Regions from separate parts of the Streptomyces sp. NPDC102283 genome, predicted to be linked through region 1. Evidence: riboswitches for the same ligand, from Rfam matches in the RefSeq annotation. Region 1 holds a riboswitch; each other region holds the start of a gene.
What was found. A riboswitch is a leader RNA that binds a small molecule or an ion and turns the genes downstream of it on or off. The one in region 1 is predicted to bind cyclic di-AMP.
Positions count from the first base shown of each region.

Region 2: it holds a riboswitch for cyclic di-AMP, as region 1 does, so the genes downstream of both, ACIRJT_RS32890 (C40 family peptidase) here and ACIRJT_RS34410 (M23 family metallopeptidase) in region 1, are expected to answer to the same signal.
Region 3: it holds a riboswitch for cyclic di-AMP, as region 1 does, so the genes downstream of both, ACIRJT_RS05105 (transglycosylase SLT domain-containing protein) here and ACIRJT_RS34410 (M23 family metallopeptidase) in region 1, are expected to answer to the same signal.

Region 1 covers NZ_JBIWLQ010000025.1:9,178-16,431, forward strand. The annotation lists gene ACIRJT_RS34400 (HPr family phosphocarrier protein) at 1-2, shown strand, start outside; gene ACIRJT_RS34405 (GntR family transcriptional regulator) at 162-869, opposite strand; gene ACIRJT_RS34410 (M23 family metallopeptidase) at 1,047-1,856, opposite strand; cyclic di-AMP (ydaO/yuaA leader) riboswitch at 1,870-2,036, opposite strand; gene ACIRJT_RS34415 (M16 family metallopeptidase) at 2,259-3,629, opposite strand; gene ACIRJT_RS34420 (M16 family metallopeptidase) at 3,656-5,038, opposite strand; gene ACIRJT_RS34425 (DNA topoisomerase (ATP-hydrolyzing) subunit A) at 5,306-7,254, shown strand, end outside.
Region 2 covers NZ_JBIWLQ010000023.1:9,129-16,382, forward strand. The annotation lists gene ACIRJT_RS32880 (ATP-dependent Clp protease proteolytic subunit) at 1-451, shown strand, start outside; gene ACIRJT_RS32885 (hypothetical protein) at 489-794, shown strand; cyclic di-AMP (ydaO/yuaA leader) riboswitch at 1,148-1,333, shown strand; gene ACIRJT_RS32890 (C40 family peptidase) at 1,337-1,807, shown strand; gene ACIRJT_RS32895 (LysE family translocator) at 1,874-2,533, opposite strand; gene ACIRJT_RS32900 (LysR family transcriptional regulator) at 2,606-3,529, shown strand; gene ACIRJT_RS32905 (ATP-binding protein) at 3,544-3,975, opposite strand; gene ACIRJT_RS32910 (helix-turn-helix domain-containing protein) at 4,211-5,065, shown strand; gene ACIRJT_RS32915 (DUF397 domain-containing protein) at 5,075-5,326, shown strand; gene ACIRJT_RS32920 (8-amino-7-oxononanoate synthase) at 5,319-6,479, opposite strand; gene bioB (biotin synthase BioB) at 6,682-7,254, shown strand, end outside.
Region 3 covers NZ_JBIWLQ010000002.1:141,856-149,109, reverse strand. The annotation lists gene ACIRJT_RS05115 (SpoIIE family protein phosphatase) at 1-2,047, shown strand, start outside; gene ACIRJT_RS05110 (FAD-dependent oxidoreductase) at 2,095-3,486, opposite strand; cyclic di-AMP (ydaO/yuaA leader) riboswitch at 3,939-4,126, shown strand; gene ACIRJT_RS05105 (transglycosylase SLT domain-containing protein) at 4,132-4,974, shown strand; gene ACIRJT_RS05100 (GMC oxidoreductase) at 5,131-6,774, shown strand; gene ACIRJT_RS05095 (carboxymuconolactone decarboxylase family protein) at 6,864-7,254, opposite strand, start outside.

The DNA.
Region 1 (7,254 bases):
GACCCGACGCGAACCGGCCCGTCCGGATTCGACAGGTACGAGAGCCGTGAACCCTTCGAGGGATCACGGCTCTTTCGTTTTCGGGAAAGAGCCGCGCATCGACAATGCGGGCAGCACAAACAATGCCCCGCAATTACTTCTCCGTGTCTACGGCTCTTCTGTTAATGGCGGACGCCCGCAGTGTTTACGTCATGTTGCGAAGTGCTCACGCGGGGAACGGGCGCGGTGCGCCGCCCCGGCGGGTACGGGCGGCGCAGCCGGTGGGCCCCGATGGCGCGTTCCGCGTGCTGGGCGGTCAGCGCCCTCGCCCGCTCCGCGTCGCCGCGCGCCACGGCGTCCACGATCGCGCCGCGCTCGGCCCAGGAGTCGACCGGACGGGCCGACTGCTCGACCGCGTACATCCAGGCGATCTTGTGGCGGAGCTGGGTGAGCAGCGCGATGAGTCCGGGGCTGCCGGACGCCTGGGCGAGGGTCTCGTGGAACCAGCCGCCCAGCGAGCGCAGATCCTCGCCCTCGCCCCTGCGGGCCCGCTCCTGACCCAGCCTGACCAGGCCCCGGAGCACCTTCAGGTGGGCTTCCGTGCGACGCTGGGCCGCGCGGGCCGCGCCCAGCGGCTCCAGGAGCGTCCGCACCTCCAGGAGATCGGCCGCCTCCTGCGCGGTGGGCTCGGCGACGCAGGCGCCGGCGTGCCTGCGGGTGACGACGAAGCCCTCGGACTCCAGCGTGCGCAGGGCCTCGCGGACCGGGACGCGGGAGACCCCGTAGCGGCGTGCCAGCAACTCCTCGGTGAGTCGGCCGCCTCGCTCGTGGACACCGGAGACGATGTCGTCACGGATTGCCGTGCATACCGAATGCGCGGGAATGCGCATGTCCGAACCTCCGCCTTGATCCCCGCGAAACGCGGCCGCCCGACGTCTGTTCCGTGACTCTATTGCAATCCTTCGGAATTTCCGATGGCAGACCAAAATCCATGGATATCCGCGGGCCAGGATCGCCGAAGGCCCCGACGTGTGCCGGGGCCTTCGGGCGGGGTCGCGCGGTGCGGGTCAGACGTTCAGACCGTGGGAGCGGAGGTAGCCGACGGGGTCCATGTCGGAGCCGTAGTCGGGGCTGGTGCGGGCCTCGAAGTGCAGGTGCGGGCCGGTGGAGTTGCCGGTGGAGCCGGAGAGGCCGATCTGCTGGCCGGAGGAGACGCTCTGGCCTACGGAGACACCGATCGAGGAGAGGTGGCCGTACTGGGTGTACGTGCCGTCCGTCATCCGGAGCACGATGTTGTTGCCGTACGCGCCGCCCCAGCCGGCCTCGACGACCGTGCCGGCGCCGACGGCGACGACGGAGCTGCCGGAGGCTGCCTGGAAGTCCACGCCGGAGTGGCTGCCGGAGGACCAGAGCGCACCGCCGGTGTTGTAGCCGGTGGTGACGTGGGAGCCGGCGACCGGGAGGTGGAAGGCGTTCAGGCGGGCGCGCTCGGCGGCGCGGGCGGCACGGGCCTTCTCCTCGCGGACCTCCTTGGCGCGGGCCTCGGCCTTGCGTTCGGCCTCCGCCTTCGCCTTGGCCTTGGCGGCCTTCTCGCGGGCCTCCGCGGCGGCCTTCGCCTTCGCGATCGCGTCGGCCTGCTGCTTCTGGGCGTGGGCCTGCGCGTCTATCTGCTCGGCGAGGGTGGCGTCGAGGGCGACGGCCTGGGCGAGGCCGGTGTCGGCGACCTTGGCGGGCTCGGTGTCCGCGGCGAGGGCCGGGGAGGCGAGCGAGCCGAGGACTCCGGTGGTGGCCAGAGCCGCGATGCCGGCGGCCTGGGCGCTCCGGCGCGTGAGACGGCTCGGGGCACGGTGCTTCCCGGTGGCACGGGTGAACGCCATGGAGGGGCTGGTCCTTTCCTTCCTTCTCGCCTACCGGGTTAGCTGACGGGTTCGGAGCAGGAAGGTCTCCTACGGATCCCCGCGCCGGTTCGCGGCACGGGCCTCCGATTCACCCCAGGGACTGCGTGGGTCCCCGGCTCCCCAGGCTCGCGCCTGACGGGGACTCGGCGATGACTGCCCGGCGCCGCGGCTGCGGCATACGGGTGACGGACAGCCGAGCCGACGCTAGGCGGGGCGACTTCCCATCGCCAAACGGACCAGGGGATTTGTCGCACATCCCACAGGGCAGACAGGCAACCTCTCCCCCAAAAGGGACGTCATGGACTAATCGGATAAAAAGGGAGAACCCCGACGAACGTGCGTCCGTCGGGGTCCTGTTCACGGCGATGCGCCGCAGGTACGTCAGCCGGTGACGACGGACACCTCTCCGATGCCGAGGGCCTTCACGGGCTCCTCGATCTGCGCGGCGTCCCCCACGAGGACCGTGACCAGCCGGTCGACCGGGAAGGCGCTGACCACGGCGGCGGTCGCCTCCACGGTGCCCGTCTCGGCGAGCCGGGCGTAGAGGTGGGCCTGGTAGTCGTCGGGGAGGTGCTGCTCGACCTGGTCGGCCAGCGTGCTCGCGACGGAGGCGGCGGTCTCGAACTTCAGCGGGGCGACGCCCACCAGGTTCTGTACGGCCGTCTCGCGTTCGGCGTCGGTCAGCCCCTCGGCGGCCAGCGTCCGCAGGACCTTCCAGAGGTCGTCCAGCGCCGGTCCGGTGGACTCCGTGTCCACCGAGCCGCTGATCGCGAGCATGGCCGCGCCGCCCGAGTCGGGGCCGCTGGAGCGCAGCACCTGGGCGAAGGCCCGCACCCCGTAGGTGTAGCCCTTCTCCTCGCGCAGCACCCGGTCCAGCCGGGAGGTGAGGGTGCCGCCCAGGCAGTACGTGCCGAGCACCTGGGCGGGCCACACGCGCTCGTGCCGGTCGGCGCCGATCCGGCCGATCAGCAGCTGGGTCTGGACCGCGCCGGGCCGGTCCACGATGACCACGCGGCCGGTGTCGTTCGCGGTGATGGGCGGTACCGGGCGAGCCTGGCCCGCGTTGCCCGACCAGTCGCCGAGGGTCTCCGCCAGCAGCGCGTCCAGGTCGATGCCGGTCAGGTCGCCGACGATCACGGCCGTCGCGGTGGAGGGGCGGACGTGGGCGTCGAAGAAGGCGCGCACGGCGCTCTCGTCGATCCGCCGGACCGTCTCCTCGGTGCCCAGGCGCGGGCGGGACATCCGGGCGGCGGCCGGGAACAGCTCCTTGGAGAGCTGCTTGGCGGCGCGCCGGGACGGGTTGGCCTGCTCGTGCGGGATCTCGTCGAGGCGGTTGCCGACGAGGCGCTCGATCTCGCTCCCGTCGAAGGCCGGGGCCCGCAGCGCCTCGGCGACCAGCCCGAGGGCCTTGGCCAGCCGGGAGACCGGGACCTCCAGGGAGACCCGGACGCCGGGGTGGTCGGCGTGCGCGTCGAGCGTGGCGCCGCAGCGCTCCAGCTCGGCGGCGTACTCCTCGGCGCTGTGCTTGTCGGTGCCCTCGGAGAGCGCCCGCGACATGATCGTGGCCACGCCGTCCAGGCCCTCGGGCTCTGCCTCCAGCGGCGCGTCCAGGAAGATCTCCACCGCGACGACCTGCTGGCCGGGTCGGTGGCAGCGCAGCACGGTCAGCCCGTTGGGCAGGGCGCCGCGCTCGGGCGCCGGGAAGGCCCAGGGGCGGGCCGTGCCGGGCGTGGGCTGCGGGTGGTACTCCATGGCTACTCCAGTCACGGCGGCGTCGCTCACTTGTCCGCCCCCTCGTGCGCGTCGGTGCCCTCGGTGCCTGTCGCGGCCTCGTCGGACCCGTCGGCCTCGTCGGCCGGCTCGATGGGCTCGTACACCAGCACCGCCCGGTTGTCGGGGCGCAGGGCCGCCTCGGCCGCCGCGCGCACCTCCTCCGCGGTGACGTCCAGGACGCGGCCGACGGCGCTCAGGGCGAGCTGCGGGTCGCCGAACAGGACCGCGTAACGGCACAGTTCGTCGGCGCGGCCGGCGACCGTGCCGAGCCGGTCCAGCCACTCGCGCTCCAACTGCGCCTGGGCCCGCTCCATTTCCTCGGGGGTGGGCCCCTCGGCGGCGAACCGGGCCAGCTCCTCGTCGACCGCGGCCTCGATCGTCTCCACCTCGACACCGCCGGACGTCTTCACGTCCAGCCAGCCCAGCGAGGGCGCGCCGGCGAGCCGCAGCAGCCCGAAACCGGCCGCCACCGCCGTACGGTCGCGGCGGACCAGGCGGTTGTGCAGCCGGGAGGACTCGCCGCCGCCCAGCACGGTGAGCGCCAGGTCGGCGGCGTCGCAGGCGCGGGTTCCGTCGTGGGGGAGGCGGTAGGCGGCCATCAGGGCGCGGGCCGGCACCTCCTCGTGGACCACTTCGCGCAGCTGCTCCCCGATGATGCCGGGGAGCGTCCCGTCGCGCGGCGGCCGCTTGCCGTCGTGGGAGGGGATGGAGCCGAAGTACTTCTCGATCCAGGCGAGGGTCTGCTCGGGGTCGATGTCGCCGACCACCGAGATCACCGCGTTGTTGGGCGCGTAGTACGTACGGAAGAACGCGCGGGCGTCCTCCAGCGTGGCCGCGTCCAGGTCGGCCATGGAGCCGATCGGGGTGTGGTGGTACGGGTGGCCCTCGGGGTAGGAGAGGGCGGTCAGCTTCTCGAACGCGGTGCCGTAGGGCACGTTGTCGTAACGCTGGCGGCGTTCGTTCTTGACGACGTCGCGCTGGTTCTCCATGGACTCCTCGTCGAGCGCGGCGAGGAGGGAGCCCATCCGGTCGGCTTCCAGCCAGAGCGCCAGCTCCACCTGGTGGGTGGGCATGGTCTCGAAGTAGTTGGTCCGCTCGAAGCTGGTCGTCCCGTTGAGCGAGCCGCCGGCCCCCTGGACGAGCTCGAAGTGGCCGTTCCCCTTGACCTGGCCCGAACCCTGGAACATCAGGTGCTCGAAAAGGTGAGCCAGACCGGTGCGTCCCTTGACCTCGTGGCGCGAGCCGACGTCGTACCAGAGGCAGACCGCGGCGACCGGGGTCAGATGGTCCTCGGAGAGCACCACACGCAGGCCGTTGGCCAGGCGGTGCTCGGTCGCTGTCAAGCCGCCGGAGCCGGCCTGTGCGGTGGCCGTGTGACCCATGGGCATGTACGTCCCTTCGATCGCGATACTGGACTTCCTGCCAGACCTGCCACTCTAAGCAAGCGCACCGGCACCTGGCGAAGTTCCCGTTCCTCGGATGTTTCCGTCGATGGTGTCGCGGACGCTCTCCGGGCGGGCCCCTCGACCCGCTTCGGACGGGTCGAGGTCGGCGTTGTCAGTCCGGCGGTCCACAATGGACCGCGTCAGTAGCTCGTGTTGTACCGAACAAGCTCAGGTTGTCCGAACAGAATCTGTGAAGGAGTCGCAGCCGCGATGGCCCGCCGTAGCACGAAGACCCCGCCGCCGCCGGACGACTTCGAGGAGAAGATCCTCGACATCGACGTCGTCGACGAAATGCAGGGCTCCTTCCTCGAGTACGCGTACTCGGTGATCTACTCCAGGGCCCTGCCCGACGCCCGCGACGGCATGAAGCCGGTGCACCGCCGCATCGTGTCCCAGATGAACGAGATGGGGCTGCGCCCCGACCGCGGCTATGTGAAGTGCGCCCGCGTCGTCGGCGAGGTGATGGGCAAGCTGCACCCGCACGGCGACGCCTCGATCTACGACGCCCTGGTGCGCATGGCGCAGCCGTTCTCGATGCGCCTCCCCCTGGTCGACGGCCACGGCAACTTCGGCTCGCTCGGCAACGACGACCCGCCGGCCGCCATGCGGTACACCGAGTGCCGGATGGCCGACGCCACGTCGTTGATGACGGAGGCGATCGACGAGGACACCGTCGATTTCCAGTCCAACTACGACGGCCAGGAGCGCGAGCCGGTCGTCCTCCCCGCCGCCTATCCCAACCTCCTGGTCAACGGCGTCTCCGGGATCGCCGTGGGCATGGCCACCAACATGCCCCCGCACAACCTGGGCGAGGTCATCGCCGCCGCGCGGCACCTGATCAAGCACCCGGGCGCCGACATCGAGACGCTGATGCGCTTCGTCCCGGGCCCCGACCTGCCCACCGGCGGCCGCATCGTCGGGCTGGGCGGCATCAAGGACGCCTACACGGCGGGCCGCGGCACGTTCAAGATCCGCGCCACCGTCGCCGTGGAGAACGTGACGGCCCGCCGCAAGGGCCTCGTCGTCACCGAACTGCCCTTCACCGTCGGCCCGGAGAAGGTGATCGCCAAGATCAAGGACCTGGTCTCGGCGAAGAAGCTCCAGGGCATCGCCGACGTCAAGGACCTCACCGACCGGGCACACGGACTGCGTCTGGTCATCGAGGTGAAGAACGGCTTCGTGCCGGAAGCGGTGCTGGAGCAGCTCTACAAGCTGACGCCGATGGAGGAGTCCTTCGGCATCAACAACGTGGCGCTGGTCGACGGCCAGCCGCTCACCCTGGGCCTCAAAGAGCTGCTGGAGGTCTATCTGGACCACCGCTTCGAGGTGGTGCGCCGACGCAGCGAGTTCCGCCGCACCAAGCGCCGCGACCGGCTGCACCTGGTCGAGGGCCTGATCGTCGCCCTGCTCGACATCGACGAGGTCATCCGGATCATCCGGGACAGCGACAACTCCTCGCAGGCGAAGGAGCGCCTGATGGCGCACTTCTCGCTGAGCGAGATCCAGACGCAGTACATCCTGGACACCCCGCTGCGCCGGCTCACCCGTTTCGACCGGATCGAGCTGGAGAGCGAGCGGGACCGGCTCACCGGCGAGATCGACGCGCTGACCGCGATCCTGGAGTCGGACGCGGAGCTGCGCAAGCTGGTCTCCTCGGAGCTGGCCGCCGTGGCGAAGAAGTTCGGCACGGACCGGCGCACGGTGCTGCTGGAGTCGGCCGGAGCCCAGATCGCGTCCGTGCCGCTGGAGGTGGCGGACGACCCGTGCCGGGTGCTGCTCTCCTCGACGGGCCTGCTGGCCCGTACGGCCAACGCGGAGCCGGTCGAGATCTCCGAGGACGCCCGGCGGACCAAGCACGACGTGATCGTGTCGGCGGTGGCGGCGACGGCGCGCGGCGACGTCGGGGCGGTGACCTCCACCGGCCGGATGCTGCGGCTCTCGGTGATCGATCTGCCGCAGCTGCCCAACACGCACGCGGAGCCGAATCTCTCGGGCGGGGCGCAGATCTCCGAGTTCCTCAGCCTGGAGGCGGACGAGGAGTTGATCTGCCTGACGACCCTGGAGGAGTCCTCGCCGGGCCTCGCGATCGGCACCCTTCAGGGCGTGGTGAAACGCGTCGTGCCGGACTACCCGCCCAACAAGGACGAGTTGGAGGTCAT
Region 2 (7,254 bases), on a different contig from region 1:
CCAGTTCATGTATCTGGAGCACGCCGATCCCGACCGGCCCCTGTCGCTCTACATCAACTCCCCCGGCGGCACGTTCCAGGCGATGGCGGCGGTCTACGACACGATGCGATTCCTGACCTGCGAGGTGGAGACCTTCTGCCTGGGACAGGCGGGCTCCTACGCCGCGGCCCTGCTGGCCGCCGGGGCGAAGGGGCGCCGACATGCGCTGCCGGGCGCGCGGGTAGTCATTCAGCAGCCCGCGATGGAGGAGCCGATGCGGGGCCAGCCGTCCGACCTGGAGATTCACGCGCGCGAACTGGTGCGCACCCGCGAGATGTTCGCGGCCATGCTGGTCCGGGACACGGGCCGGACCGCGGAGCAGATCACCGCCGACATCGAGCGCGACACCATCCTCGACGCCGAGGCCGCCCTCGCCCACGGGCTGGTCGACCACGTCGTGGAGAGCCGCTGACTCTCCCGGTCGCCGTACGACGCGAGGTGAAACGCCGATGGAGCCACCCGATTTCCCACCGCTGCCCGCACTGACCCGGGCCGAGGGCGAGTTCGTCGACTGCTATCTGGCCGTGCTCGACCAGGTGGGCCGGATCAATCCGGCCCATGGCAGCGACACCTACAGCGCACTGCGGGCCGCCCAGGCCCTGGCCTCCCGGGCGGCGGCCCTGCGCGAAGCCCTGGCCCTGATGCACGAGCGCGGCGAGTCGCGGATCCACGCCGCCACCCTGGCGCGGGCCCTGCGCGTCCTGGACGGGGAGCGCAGGGCGGGCCGGGTCGCGATGCCGCCGCCCGTGAACTGACCGGCCCCGCGCACGGGGAGCGCCATACGGGAGCGGACCGGTCGGAGCCGCGCACGACACGCCCGGTCCCGGGACCGATTCGCCTCGCTCGTTCGGCGTAGGCGATCACCCGCACGAGCGACGGCTCAACTTGCGTTCGACGCACGGTCCGTACTCGAAAAGCACCCTTTCGTCGCTGGTACGAGGGTGTGCGCCCGGCTCGCGGGCGAGCGCGAATCCGACCTGTCCACCCGAATGGATCAGTGGTGAGGAGACTCACAAACCGCTGTTTCAGCTCGGAAATCCGGCACCGGGTGAGTCAAGATCCCTGGGACGACAAGCCCCCGCCACCGCGGCGGGGCGGTCCGGGCGGACGCCGAGTCCTGCCGCCGCCCGGATGACTGGTCGACAGGAGTGGATCGGCAGGAGTGGAGGACCCGAGCACAACGGGCCGACCGGGAGACCGGGAAGCCCTCGGGGTGAAGCCGCGTCAGCGGCCGGGCGACTTCGCCAGCCCGAACCCGACAGGTCATCCTTCACAGGCGGCTGACGAAGGGTTGCGCATGTCTGCGCAGGTTCATGTCCCGTCTCTGTTCGCCCGGGTCGGCACGGCCTCGGTACTCACCCTGGCCGTGACGTCCTCGATGCTGGCGCCCGGTCTGGTGAACGACGCCGAGGCCGCCACCCACTCGACGAAGGCGCTGAAGGTCGCCGCGTCGAAGAAGGGGGCTCCCTACAAGTACGGAGCGGCCGGTCCCAGCCGCTTCGACTGTTCGGGGCTGACGGTCTATTCGTTCAAGAAGGCCGGCAAGAAGCTTCCCCGCACGGCACAGCAGCAGTACAACAAGACCCGTCACATCGGGAAGTCGCAGCGCAAACGCGGTGACCTCGTCTTCTTCCATTCGGGGCGCAGCGTCTACCACGTGGGCATCTACGCCGGGGCCGGGAAGATCTGGCACTCCCCCAAATCGGGGGACGTGGTGAGACTGGCCAAGATCTGGTCCAAGAGCGTCTGGTACGGACGGGTCCGCTGACCCGCCGACCGGACGCTCTTCCCGTGCGGACGGCCCCGCCCGTCCCCGGGGCCGCCCGCGGCGCGCTCAGCGCAGCAGCGGGCCGGTGACCAGCGCCAGTCCCAGACCGGTGAGCGCCACCCCGCTGCCGCCCTCGATGGCGCGGGCGGTACGCGGGCGGCGCAGCCACCGGCCCAGCCGGTCCACGAGCAGGGCGACGGCCGGGAACCAGATCAGCGCCAGCACCACCACCAGGGCCGCGAGCAGCAGGGTCCTGGGCAGCGGCGGCTGACCGTGGGGCACGAACTGCGGCAGCAGGCTGAGGAAGAGGACCGGGGCCTTCGGGTTGAGCGCGTTGGTCAGGAACCCCTGGCGCAGCGCGCGTCCGAGCTCCCTGGGCGCGGGCCGCTCCGGCTCGCCCTCCCTCGTACCGGAGGGTGAGCCGGAGCTGTCCTGCGGGGGCCGGCGGCGGATCGCGTACAGCGCGCTGATCCCGAGGTAGAGCACGTACGCGCCGCCGAGCAGCTGGACGGTGCGGAAGAGCACCGGCATGGTCACCAGCACCGCGGCGAGTCCGGCGACCGCGAGCGCGGTGTGCACCAGCAGCCCTCCGGCGACGCCGAGCGCGGTGGCCAGGCCCGCGGTGCGCGAGGCCAGGGCGTTGCGTACGACGACGGTGAAGTCGGCGCCGGGCAGCGCGACCATCCCGGCGGCGACCCCGGTGAAGGCGATCAGTTGTGCGTCCATGGGTCCACCTTGGACCGGCGGAGCCATTAGCGTGTACTTGCAATCTTCTGGGTCTGCCTAAAGGAACGCTTCATGTACGACCCGACACGGCTCGCGGCGCTCGTGGCGGTCGCGGAGGCCGGATCGATCACCCGGGCCGCCGCCCGCCTGGGCTACACCGCGCCCGCGCTCTCCCAGCAGCTGGCCAAACTGGAGCGGGAGACCGGGGCGGTGCTGCTGGTGCGCCACCACCGTGGGGCGCGGCTGACGGCGGCGGGCGAGCTGCTGGCGGGCCGGGCCCGGCGGGTCCTGGACGAGCTGGACCAGGCGCGGCACGAGCTGGCGCGACTGGCCGGGCTCTCGGGCGGCAGGCTGCGCGTGGGGACGTTCACGACGGCCGGGATCCATCTGCTGCCGCCGGTCCTGAGCGCGTTCCGGCGGGCCCATCCGGAGGTCGAGCTGGCCGTCGCCGACTACGAACCGCCCGGCGGGATCGCGGCAGTGGTCGCGGGCGAGGTGGACCTCGCCCTGACCCACGCGTACGAACCGGCGGCGGCCGAGCCCCCGTCGGCGGGCGTCCTGGTCGAACCCCTGCTGGTCGAGGAGCTGGTGCTGGTCACCTCGGTGGGCCATCGGCTCTCCGAGGGCACCGGGCGGCTGCCGGTCGGCGAGCTGGCGGGGCGGCCGCTGATCAGCAGCGCGCCCTCCCATCCGCCCCGGCGCGGGGTCGAGAACGCGCTCGCCGAGGCCGGGGCGACGCCCGCCGTGGTCTGCGAGTCGCCCGGCTACGCGTTGGTGTGCGCGCTGGTCAGCGCGGGGCTCGGGGTGGCGGTGGTACCGGAGATGGTCGCCTCGATGGCGGCGGCCCCGCTGTCGGTCCGGCGGCTGGAGCCCGCTTCGTTCCGCCGGACCATCTCGGTCGTGCACCGGGGCGACCGGTCGACCGCCGCGGCGGCGACGCTGCTCGCGCTGTTGCGCGGCGGTTTCGGCCGCGGGAGCACGGTCCCGGCGCGGTGAGCTTCACCGCGGGGTCAGCCCTGGGCCGGGACGGCCCAGGGGAGGGCGATCCAGACCGTCTTGCCGCCCTCGGCGGTCGGGGTCACCTGGACCCGCCCACCGCGCTCCTTGGCCAGCGCCCGGATGATGACCATGCCGCGGCCGTTGTCCTGTCGTACGGCGGCGGGCAGCCGCTGGGGCCAGCGGGGGTGACTGTCCGTGACGCCGAGATACAGTTCCTCGTCGCGTTCGAGGCGCAGGTCCACGGTGAAGGTGGGCGACTGGCCGAACGTGTGCTGGACGGCGTTGGTGGCCAGCTCCGAGACGATCAGCCGGATGGTGTCGGCGAAGTCCGTGTCGTCGGGCAGGCCCCACTGGGCCAAGGTCCTGGCGACATGTCTGCGGGCCGATGAGACCGAGACCGGATCGGTCGGCAGCGTGACGGTTGCTTCCTGATGGTCTGCCATGGCGACGCCGTCCCTTTCCCGCCCTGGCCGACCGGCGGCCGGCCAGGATTGTGCTTCGCGCCAGATTGCCATTGATGCAGCTCCCTGTAACGGCGTTCGGCCAAGATATGCATATATCTGTCGCTCGAAGCGGTGAATTCGGGACCCGTACGGCGTGGACGGACGGCACACTGACCCCTCTGCGGGTCGGCTCCGGTGACGGACCGGCCCTTCGCGACAGCAGAAGGAGACCGGCATGCTGCACGGCCCCGTCGTCCGACGCCGCAAGCTCGGTGAGGAGCTGCGGAGTCTGCGCCACGCCTCCGGGCTGACCAGCCGGGACGCGGCGCGGCTGCTCGGCTGGCACCAGTCGAAGGTGAGCCGCATCGAGACGGGCGCGAGCGGGGTGACGCCCGCCGACGTCTCACGGCTTCTGGACGTCTACGCGGTGCGCGACACCCAGCTGCGTTCCCTGCTCGAAGTCCTCGCGGGGTCGGCGGGCGGCGGCGGTTCGGGCTGGTGGCACGCCTACCGGGGGCTGATCCCGCCGCAGTACCGCGATTTCATCAGCCTGGAGTCGCAGGCCAGTACGGTCCGGACGCTGGAGACCTCGGTGGTGCCGGGACTGCTCCAGACCGCGGGATACGCACGGGCCGTGACCCGCGCCTCGCTGGACGGGTTACCGACGGGCAGGCTCGACTCCCTGGTCGAGGTCCGGCTGACCCGCCAGCGGGTGCTGCGCGCGAGCCCTCCGCTGCGCTTCACCGCCGTGCTGGACGAGGCGGTGCTCCACCGTGAGGTGGGTGGGCCGGAGGTGATGAGGGACCAGCTGCACCACCTGACTCAGGTTGCTCAACTACCGCATGTGCAACTGCAGTTGCTGCCGTTCTCGGTCGGTGGACACGTCGGACTCACGGGCCCTTTCGTTATCTTCTCCTTTCCGAACATTTCTGATCTGGATGTGGTCGTTCTTGACCACTTGACGAGTAGCCTCTATCTGGAACGGAAAGAAGACCTTGACGCGTACAGCTCGGCCTTCCGTTCCTTGCAGGCGCACGCGCTGTCACCAGAACGCTCGCTGGACCTCATCACCGAGATCAGACGCAGCTAAGGGGCCGCCATGTCAGACCGTCCCGCACTGTCCGCCGCACCGCCGTCGTCCACAGCGCCGCCCGCGCCGCGGTGGCGGCGCAGCAGCCGCTCGACCGGGATGAACAACTGCGTGGAGACCGCCCTGTTGGGCGGCGCGCTCCTCGGCGTACGCGATTCCAAGGACGTGCACCGGCCTCCGCTGCGCTTCTCGGCAGCGGCCTGGAGCACGTTCGTGGACGGGCTCGGCCCGCACGGAGCCGAGCCACCGCGCTTCAACTGACCGGAGCGTCCGCCTGCCGGGGAGCGGTGGCGAGGACCGTGGCCACCGCGGTCGTGATCTGCTCCTCGGTCAGGTCGGCCCGCGCGGTCAGCCGCAGCCGCGAGACGCCGTCCGGTACCGACGGCGGGCGGAAGCAGCCCACCGCCATCCCGGCCGCGCGGCAGTCGGCCGCCCAGCGCACCGCCGCGTCCGCCGAGGGCGCCCGGACGGAGACGACGGCCGCGTCGGGCCGGACCGCCCTCAGCCCGGCGGCGGTGAGCCTGCCGTACAGCGAGATGGCCGCCTCCCGGGCGCGGGAAGCCCGTTCGGGCTCCCGGCGCAGCACCCCGAGGGCGCCGAGCGCGCCGCCGGCCGCCGCCGGGGCGAGTCCGGTGTCGAAGATGAACGTACGGGCCGTGTTGACCAGGTGGTCGATGACCCGGGCGGGCCCCAGGACCGCTCCGCCCTGGCTGCCCAGCGACTTCGACAACGTGAGCGTGGCCACGATCCCGTCGCCGCCCGCCAGCCCGGCCGCGGCGAGCGCGCCGCGACCGCCGTCGCCCAGCACGCCGAGGCCGTGGGCGTCGTCCACCAGCAGGGCGGCGTTGCCGGAGCGGCAGACTTCGGCCAGGGCGGAAAGCGGGGCGGCGTCGCCGTCGACGGAGAACACCGAGTCGGTGACCGCGAGGACCCGCCCGTCGTGCGCCCGCAGGGCCTTCTCGAACGCCTCCGGGTCGGCGTGGGGCACGACGGCGGTCTCGGCGCGGGAGAGCCGACAGCCATCCACGATCGAGGCGTGGTTGCCCGCGTCGGAGACGATGAGGGAGCCGCGCCCGGTCAGCGCGGTCAGCGCGGCGAGATTGGCCGCGTATCCGGAGGAGAGCACGAGGGCAGCCTCGAAACCGCAGAACGCGGCGAGCTCCTGTTCCAGCCGGGCGTGCAGGGCGGTGGAGCCGGTGACCAGGCGGGACCCCGTCGCCCCCGCCCCCCACCGACGGGCGGCGCCGACGGCGGCGGCGATGACCTCCGGGTGCCGGGTGAGGCCCAGGTAGTCGTTGCTCGCGAGGTCCAGCAGCTCCGGCTCGGAGCCGCGCGGACGCAGGGTCCGTACGAGTCCGGCGGCGGCCCGGCTGCGGGCCTCGGCGTCGATCCAGTCGAACGGGGCGAAGGACATGGGGCGGTCCCTTGGGTAGGCGGGCCCTCGGCGGGCGGCTCCGCGCGGACGGTCCGGTGCGGACGGTCCCTTTGTAGGCAGCCAACAGACCCTAACCGGGTGCGCAGCAGGTCAGGGTGTGGCAATACACACACCCTCGCCCGGGTCTCCTGTCTGGTTCCTCCTTGGCTGGAGGCGGTGCCGTACGCCAGGATCATCTTTCATGGACCTGCTGAACACGCTGGTGGACAAGGGGCTGCGGCGCGAACTGCCGACCCGCGAAGAAGCGCTCGCCGTACTGGCGACCTCCGACGACGAGCTGCTCGACGTGGTGGCGGCCGCCGGGAAGGTGCGCCGTCAGTGGTTCGGGCGGCGCGTCAAGCTCAACTATCTGGTCAACCTGAAGTCGGGGCTCTGCCCCGAGGACTGCTCCTACTGCTCGCAGCGGCTCGGTTCGAAGGCCGGGATCCTCAAGTACACCTGGCTGAAGCCGGACGAGGCGTCCAAGGCCGCCGCCGCCGGAGTGGCGGGCGGCGCCAAGCGGGTCTGCCTGGTCGCGAGCGGGCGCGGTCCGACGGACCGGGACGTCGACCGGGTCTCGAAGACCATCGAGGCGATCAAGGAGGAGAACGAGGGCGTCGAGGTGTGCGCCTGCCTCGGCCTCCTCTCCGACGGGCAGGCCGACCGGCTGCGTTCGGCGGGCGCCGACGCGTACAACCACAACCTCAACACGTCCGAGGAGACGTACGGGGCGATCACCACCACCCACACGTACGCGGACCGGGTGGAGACCGTG
Region 3 (7,254 bases), on a different contig from region 1:
CGTGCAACTGCCCGCCGCCACCGCGCCCCCCGTGCGGGTCGGCCGCTTCGAGTGGGACCTGCACTCCGGGCGGGTCGCCGCCGACGACGAACTCTGCGCCATCCTCGGATTCGAGCCCGCCGCCTTCCCGGGCACCGTCGACGCGCTCGCCGAACGGCTCGTCCCGGAGGACGTGTACGGACTGTGGGCGCTGGCCCGCCGGACGATGGAATCGGCCGAACCGGTCGTCCGCCGGATGAGGCTGCGCGGCCCCGACGGCCGGTCCCATCTGCTGGAGCTCTCCGGCCGCTGGACGCACCCGGACGGCGATGCGTCCGCCGGTCGTCTGAGCGGCTTCCTGGTCGACCTCGGAGCGGGCCCCGTCGTTCCGGAAGCCGCCGACCGGCTGCCCCGCGGTGTCCTCTCCCTCGACAGACTGGGCCGGATCACCTACGCGAACGGCCTCGCCGAAGAGCTGCTCGGCCACACCAGGGCGGAGCTCGTGGGTCACGTCGTGTGGCAGGCACTGCCGTGGTTCGGGCACGAGGCCTACGAGGACCACTACCGGGCCGCCCTGATGGCCGACGAGCCCGTCCACTTCCTCGCCCGCCGCCCCCCGTCACGCTGGCTGTCGGTGTCCCTGTACCCGGGCCACGACGGGGTGAGCGTCGTCCTCCAGGCGACCGACCGGCCGGACTACGCCCCGGGCTCGGTCACCGCGCCCGGCCTGGGCATCGGCTCGACCGCCGACCGTTCCTCGGCGCTGTACCGGCCGGTGGCCCTCGCCATCGCGCTGACCGAGGCGGTCACGGCACGTCAGGTCTCCGCAGTGGTCACGGAGGAGTTGCTGCCCGCGTTCGGTGGCCGCCAGCTCGCCATCTACCTGCTGGACGAGGGCCACCTCCACCTGGCCTGGGAGACAGGGTTCCCGAAGGGTTTCCTCGACCGCTTCGAAGGGGTCGAGCTCGACGTCAGCATTCCCGGGGTGGAGACCCTGACGACGGGCCGCCCGATGTTCTTCGAGTCCATGCAGCGCCTGGCCGAGGCCTACCCGGGCATTCCGATCGACGCGGACGTCGGAGCGCGAGCGTTCCTGCCGCTGATCGCCTCGGGGCGGCCGGTCGGCTCCTGCATTCTCGGCTTCGACCGCCCTCGCGGCTTCAGCCCGGAGGAACGTACGGTCCTGACGGCACTGGCCGGACTCATCGCCCAGGCCCTGAAGCGTGCCCGGCGCTACGACAGCGAGGCGGCCCTCGCCCGCGGACTCCAGGACGCCCTGCTGCCGCACCGGCTGCCCGAAGTGGACGGGGTGGACACCCTGGGGCGCTACCTCTCCGGCACCCAGGGCATGGACGTGGGCGGCGACTGGTACGACGTCATCGAGACCGGCCACGAACTCGCCCTGATCATCGGCGACGTACAGGGGCATGGTGTCTCCGCCGCCGCGACCATGGGTCAACTGCGCAGTGCGGTGAGGGCGTTCGCGCTGAGCAACCATGATCCGCAGGAGGTGATGAGCGGGACGAACCGGCTGCTCATCGACCTCGACCCGGGACAGTTCGCGAGCTGCTGTTACATCACCCTGGACCCGGTGACCGGAGTGGCCCGCGCGGTGAGGGCGGGGCATCCGCAGCCTGTACTGCGGCGGCCGGACGGCCGGACGGAAGTGCTGGACCTGCCCGGCGGCATCGTGCTCGGGATCGACGGCCACGCCGCCTACCCGGTCACGGAGATGCGCCTCGAACCGGGGGCGATGCTCGCCCTGTTCACGGACGGGCTGATCGAGCGCCCCGGGACGGACATCGACGAGGGGATCGAGCGGCTGCGGGCCACTGTCGAACGCATCGGTGCGGTCCCCCTGGCCGAGACGGCCGACCAGGTCATCGGAGAGGCCAGGGCGGCCGTCGACCGCCCCGACGACATCGCGATCCTGCTCGCCGCCCGGTGGGCCGGGACTCCGGCGGCCCGGAGGACCCGGGAGGTCCGGGCGCCCGGACCCGACCTGTGGCGCACGTTCAGGAGGCCGGACCCGGGGCGCACGGCGGGCGCCCCGGATCCGGCCCCCTAGAGGCCGCACTGTCGATCAGGCGCTGATCAAGCGCAGATCAACGCTGATCAGGCGTCGGCGGGACGCTCGGTCGGCACGAAGGAGCCGGAGGCCTCCAGCATGCCCTCGCGCTCCACGACCTTGACCCGCTCACGGCCCTGGGCCGCGCCCAGTGCCTGCTCGTGGGCGTCCAGCCTGTGCCAGCCCTCCCAGGTCGTGTAGCGCACGCCGCGGTCTTCCAGGAAGGCCTCGACGGCCTCCGGGGCGGGCGTCGCCGGCTCGGGCAGCCGCCCGGCGGCACGGTCCTCCAGGACACAGGCGACCGTCTCGTTGGCGTCGCCCTTGGTGTGCCCGATCAGACCGATCGGACCGCGCTTGATCCAACCGGTGACGTAGACCGAGCTCATGTGCTCGTCGCCGGCGATGACGCGGCCCGCCTCGTGCGGCACGGTGCCGGAGGTCACGTCGAAGGGGAGCTTGGGCAGCTCCTCCGAGTAGTAGCCGACGGCGCGGTAGACGCTCTGCATGTCCCAGTCGGTGAACCGACCGGTGCCCCGGACGTTGCCGGTGCCGTCCAGCTCGGTGCGCTCGGTGCGCAGTGCCACGACCTTGCCGTCCTCGCCGAGGATCTCGACCGGGGACTCGAAGAAGTGCAGGAACAGCTTGTGCGGGCGGTCGCCGACGTCGCGGATCGCCCAGTTCTCCAGGGTCTGCGCGACCATGTTGGCCTGCTTGTTCTCCCGGCGGGTCGCGATGGAGCCCTCGTCGTACTCGATGTCCTCGGGGTTGACGATGACCTCGATGTTGGGGGAGTGGTCCAGCTCCCGCAGCTCCATCGGGCTGAACTTGGCCTGTGCGGGGCCACGCCGCCCGAACACGTGCACCTCCAGCGCCTTGTTCTCCTTGAGGCCCTGGTACACGTTGTCCGGGATCTCGGTGGGCAGCAGCTCGTCCGCCGTCTTGGCCAGGACGCGTGCCACGTCCAGCGCCACGTTCCCGACGCCGAGCACGGCGACCTTCTCCGCGGTGAGCGGCCAGGTGCGCGGGACCTCGGGGTGTCCGTCGTACCAGGAGACGAACTCGGCCGCGCCGTAGGAGCCCTCCAGCTGGATGCCGGGCACGTCGAGCGCCCGGTCGGCCTCGGCGCCGGTGGAGAAGATCACCGCGTCGTAGAACGACCGCAGGTCGTCCAGGCCGATGTCGTGCGGGTAGCTGACGTTCCCGAAGAGACGGATCTGGGGCTTGTCCAGCACCTGGTGCAGAGCCTTGACGATGCCCTTGATCCGCGGGTGGTCGGGGGCCACGCCGTAACGGATCAGACCGAAGGGCGCGGGCATGCGCTCGAAGAGGTCGATAGAGACCCCCGGGTCCTGGCAGACCTCGGATTTGAGCAGCGCGTCCGCAGCGTAGATACCGGCGGGGCCGGCTCCGACAATGGCGACGCGGACGGGGCGTGTCATGGCGTGGTGATCCTTCGGGGCGGGCGAACGCGGGCAGGTACAGCGTACGTCGGAGGTAAGGGTTGGCTTACTAGTCTCCACCGCACACCGTAAGCGATCGCCCCGCGGGCTCTCCGACCGGCCCTGCCTAAAGTGTCCGATTAGTCCGTTTACCTGTGTCGTTATGGGTGATTTGTTTCTTTTAGGCGCCCTGTTCCATAAGGGGCTTATCGGGGATGTTGAGGCATTCGTTGGAGCTTGTTTTCGCCATCGTCGCAAGGGAGTGGTGAGCGTCACGTCCGGGGGCGCGGACGTGGAAGCGGAAGCATTGGTTCCCTTCTGTGTGAGGAAAGTTGACGGAGTGACGGAGCGACCCGATCCGGCAATTCCGCCTTTCGATCTTGTATGTAAAGGGAAATCCGGAATGCGGGGCTTGTTCTGTTCGGCGTTTCTCGCCTACGGTCACCGTCAATCCGGATGGAACGCCGAATCCTGCCGCCGTCCGGGAATCCGAAACCCACTCACGTACGGCAGGAGCGGGGGACCCAGGTAAGTCGCCGATCCGTAACCGGAACGGCTTGGGGTGAAGTCGCACGAGCGTGCGGCCAGACATCTCCCGTCTGAACCCGACAGCTCACCTCGCAGGCGCCGGAGAGGAAATCCCCCATGCCCGCACAGGGTAAGCACCGTCGTCCCCAGTCCACCTCGCTGCGTCGCGGCCTCGCCGTCGTGACCGTCGGCGGAGCCGTTCTCGCCCTCCCGGTGATCGGTGCCACCAGTGCCTTCGCGGCCCCCGCGCCCACCGCCGCGCCGCAGCAGGCCGTAGCGCCCACCTCGGTGGCCCAAGCGGATTCCGCCGTGAAGGCCGCGCCCGCCCAGCATTCCGTCGCGGCCGGTGAAACGCTTTCCAAGATCGCCCGCGCATATTCCGTCAGCGGCGGCTGGGAGAAGCTGTACGAAGGCAACCGGAAGATCGTCGGAGAGAATCCCGATCTTATTCACCCCGGTATCAAGCTGGCCCTCGGAACCAAGGCCGAGGCCCCTTCGGGCGGCAAGGTGGACAAGGCCGCCAAGGCTTCCCCGTCCGCCGCGCGCGGCGGAGAGGCGGACCGCGCCGACCGTTCGGAGCGCATCGACGCCGCTCCCGTGGCAAAGGCCGCTCCGGCCGCCGAGAAGGCCGTCACGTACACGAACGACCTCGACGGCTGGATCAAGGAGTCCCTGGCGGTCATGGCCGAACAGGGCATCCCCGGCACCTACGAGGGCATCCACCGCAACATCCTGCGCGAGTCCTCGGGCAACCCGGCCGCGATCAACAACTGGGACTCCAACGCGGTCAAGGGCACCCCGTCCAAGGGGCTGCTCCAGGTCATCGACCCGACCTTCCAGGCCTACCACGTGCCCGGCACCTCGACCGACAGCTACGACCCGGTCGCCAACATCACGGCCGCGTGCAACTACGCCGCGGACCGGTACGGCTCGATCGACAACGTCTTCGGCGCCTACTGATCCTCCTCGCCCGAGCCCGAGGGGCCCCGGACCTCATGGTCCGGGGCCCCTCCGTCATGCCGGGCGATGCCGGGAAGTTACCCCCGGGTTTCTAGTGACTTACCACGCGATCGACAGTAGAACCTGTTCCACTCTGTCGAGAGTGAGGGATGTCACATGAGCGAAACTAGCAAGTGGAATGGCGAGACCAAGGGTGTTTCGCGTCGGAAATTCATCGCTGGAACAGGTTCTCTTCTGGGTGCTGCGGCGATCGCCGGGCACACCGCACCGGCGTGGGCGGGCGTCCGGGCGGCATCAGCGCCGATCGGCTCCGGCGCCCGGGTGCCGGTCCTGGTCGTCGGCACCGGATACGGCGGCTCCGTGGCCGCCCTCCGGCTCGCCCAGGCCGGGGTCGACGTCCATATGGTCGAGATGGGCATGGCCTGGGACACTCCGGGCGCGGACGGCAAGATCTTCGCCAACACCACCAGGCCCGACGACCGCTCCTTCTGGCTGCGGACCCGGACCAAGCAGCCGCTGAGCAACTTCCTCGGCTTCCCCATCGACAAGGGCGTCAACCGCTACACCGGCATCCTGGACGCCGAGGAGTTCGCCGGCATCACGGTCTACCAGGGCCGCGGCGTGGGCGGCGGGTCCCTGGTCAACGGCGGTATGGCCGTCACCCCGCGCCGGGAGAACTTCGGCGCGATCCTCCCCACCGTGAACGCCCAGGAGATGTACAGCACCTACTACCCGCGCGCCAACAGCGGACTGGGCGTCACCACCATCGACCCCGCCTGGTTCGACAGCGTCGACTGCTACCAGTACGCCCGGGTCGGCCGGAAGCACGCCCAGCGCTCCGGCTTCCCGTTCCTCTTCGTCCCCGCCGTCTACGACTGGGACTACATGAAGCAGGAGGCGGCCGGGACCGTTCCCAAGTCGGCCCTGGACGCCGAGATCCTCTACGGCAACAACTACGGCAAGAAATCGCTCCAGAAGACCTACCTCGACCGGATCAGGGCCACCGGCCGGGTCACCATCTCCCCGCTCCACAAGGTCACCACGGTCACCCCGGCCCCGGGCGGCGGCTACACGGTGCTCATCGACCAGCTGGACACCGTCGGCCGGACGGCCGCCACCAAGACCGTCACGGCGGACAGGGTGTTCTTCGCCGCGGGCAGCGTCGGCACCAGCAAGCTGCTCGTCGGCCTCAAGGCCACCGGTGCGCTGCCCCTCCTCAACAGCGAGGTCGGCAGGGGCTGGGGCGACAACGGCAACGTCATGTGCGGCCGGGCCAATCACCTCTGGGACCCGACGGGGCAGGTGCAGTCGTCCATCCCCACCGGCGGCATCGACAACTGGGACGCCGGCGGAGCGTTCGCCGAAGTCGCGCCGCTGCCCACCGGGATCGAGACGTGGGCCTCGTTCTACCTCTCCATCACCAAGAACCCGAACCGGGCCCAGTTCACCTGGAACGCGGCTGCGGGGAAGGCCGAACTGAACTGGCAGACGGCGTGGAAGCAGCCGTCCATCGACGCCGCGAAGACGATCTTCGACAAGATCAATCGGAAGGAAGGGACGATCTACCGCACGGACCTCTTCGGCGTCCACAAGATCTGGGGCGACCACCTCACCTACCACCCGCTGGGCGGCGCGGTCCTGGACAAGGCCACCGACAACTACGGCCGGCTGCACGGCTACACGGGCCTGTACGTCATCGACGGCGCACTGATCCCCGGCAACACCAGTGTGAACCCGTTCGTCACCATCACCGCGCTCGCCGAGCGCAACATCGAACGGATCATCGCCACCGATCTGTAGGCGACCCGAGGACACGGGGAGTCACGGAGAGTCCGGGGCCGGGAGTGCCAACCCGGCGGCCCCGGACTCCGTCAGGAGGCGTCCGCCTGTCACCCGTGACCGGGCAGGACGCACACCGCGTCGATCCCCAGCACGTGGTTGAGCCGTCCGAACGCCAGCCACGAGCCGATGCTCATCGTCAGCTCCACGATCTCCGCCTGGCTGTAGTGCGCGGTCATCCGCTTCCAGAAGGCGTCGTCCAGACCGTGGTGGTCGAGGGTGTACCGCTCGGCGTACTCCGCCGCGAGCCGGGTCCGCTCGTCGAAGGCGTCGGTCGTACGCCACTCGGTCACCGCCCCGGCGAACTCCTCCTCGACCTTCGCCCCGTCCCGCTCGGTCCGCCAGTCCAGGCAGAACAGGCACCCGTTGATCTGCGCGACCCGCAGCCTGGCCGCCTCGAACTCCCGCAGCCCCAGGGTCGTGTGCTCGTACACGGACATC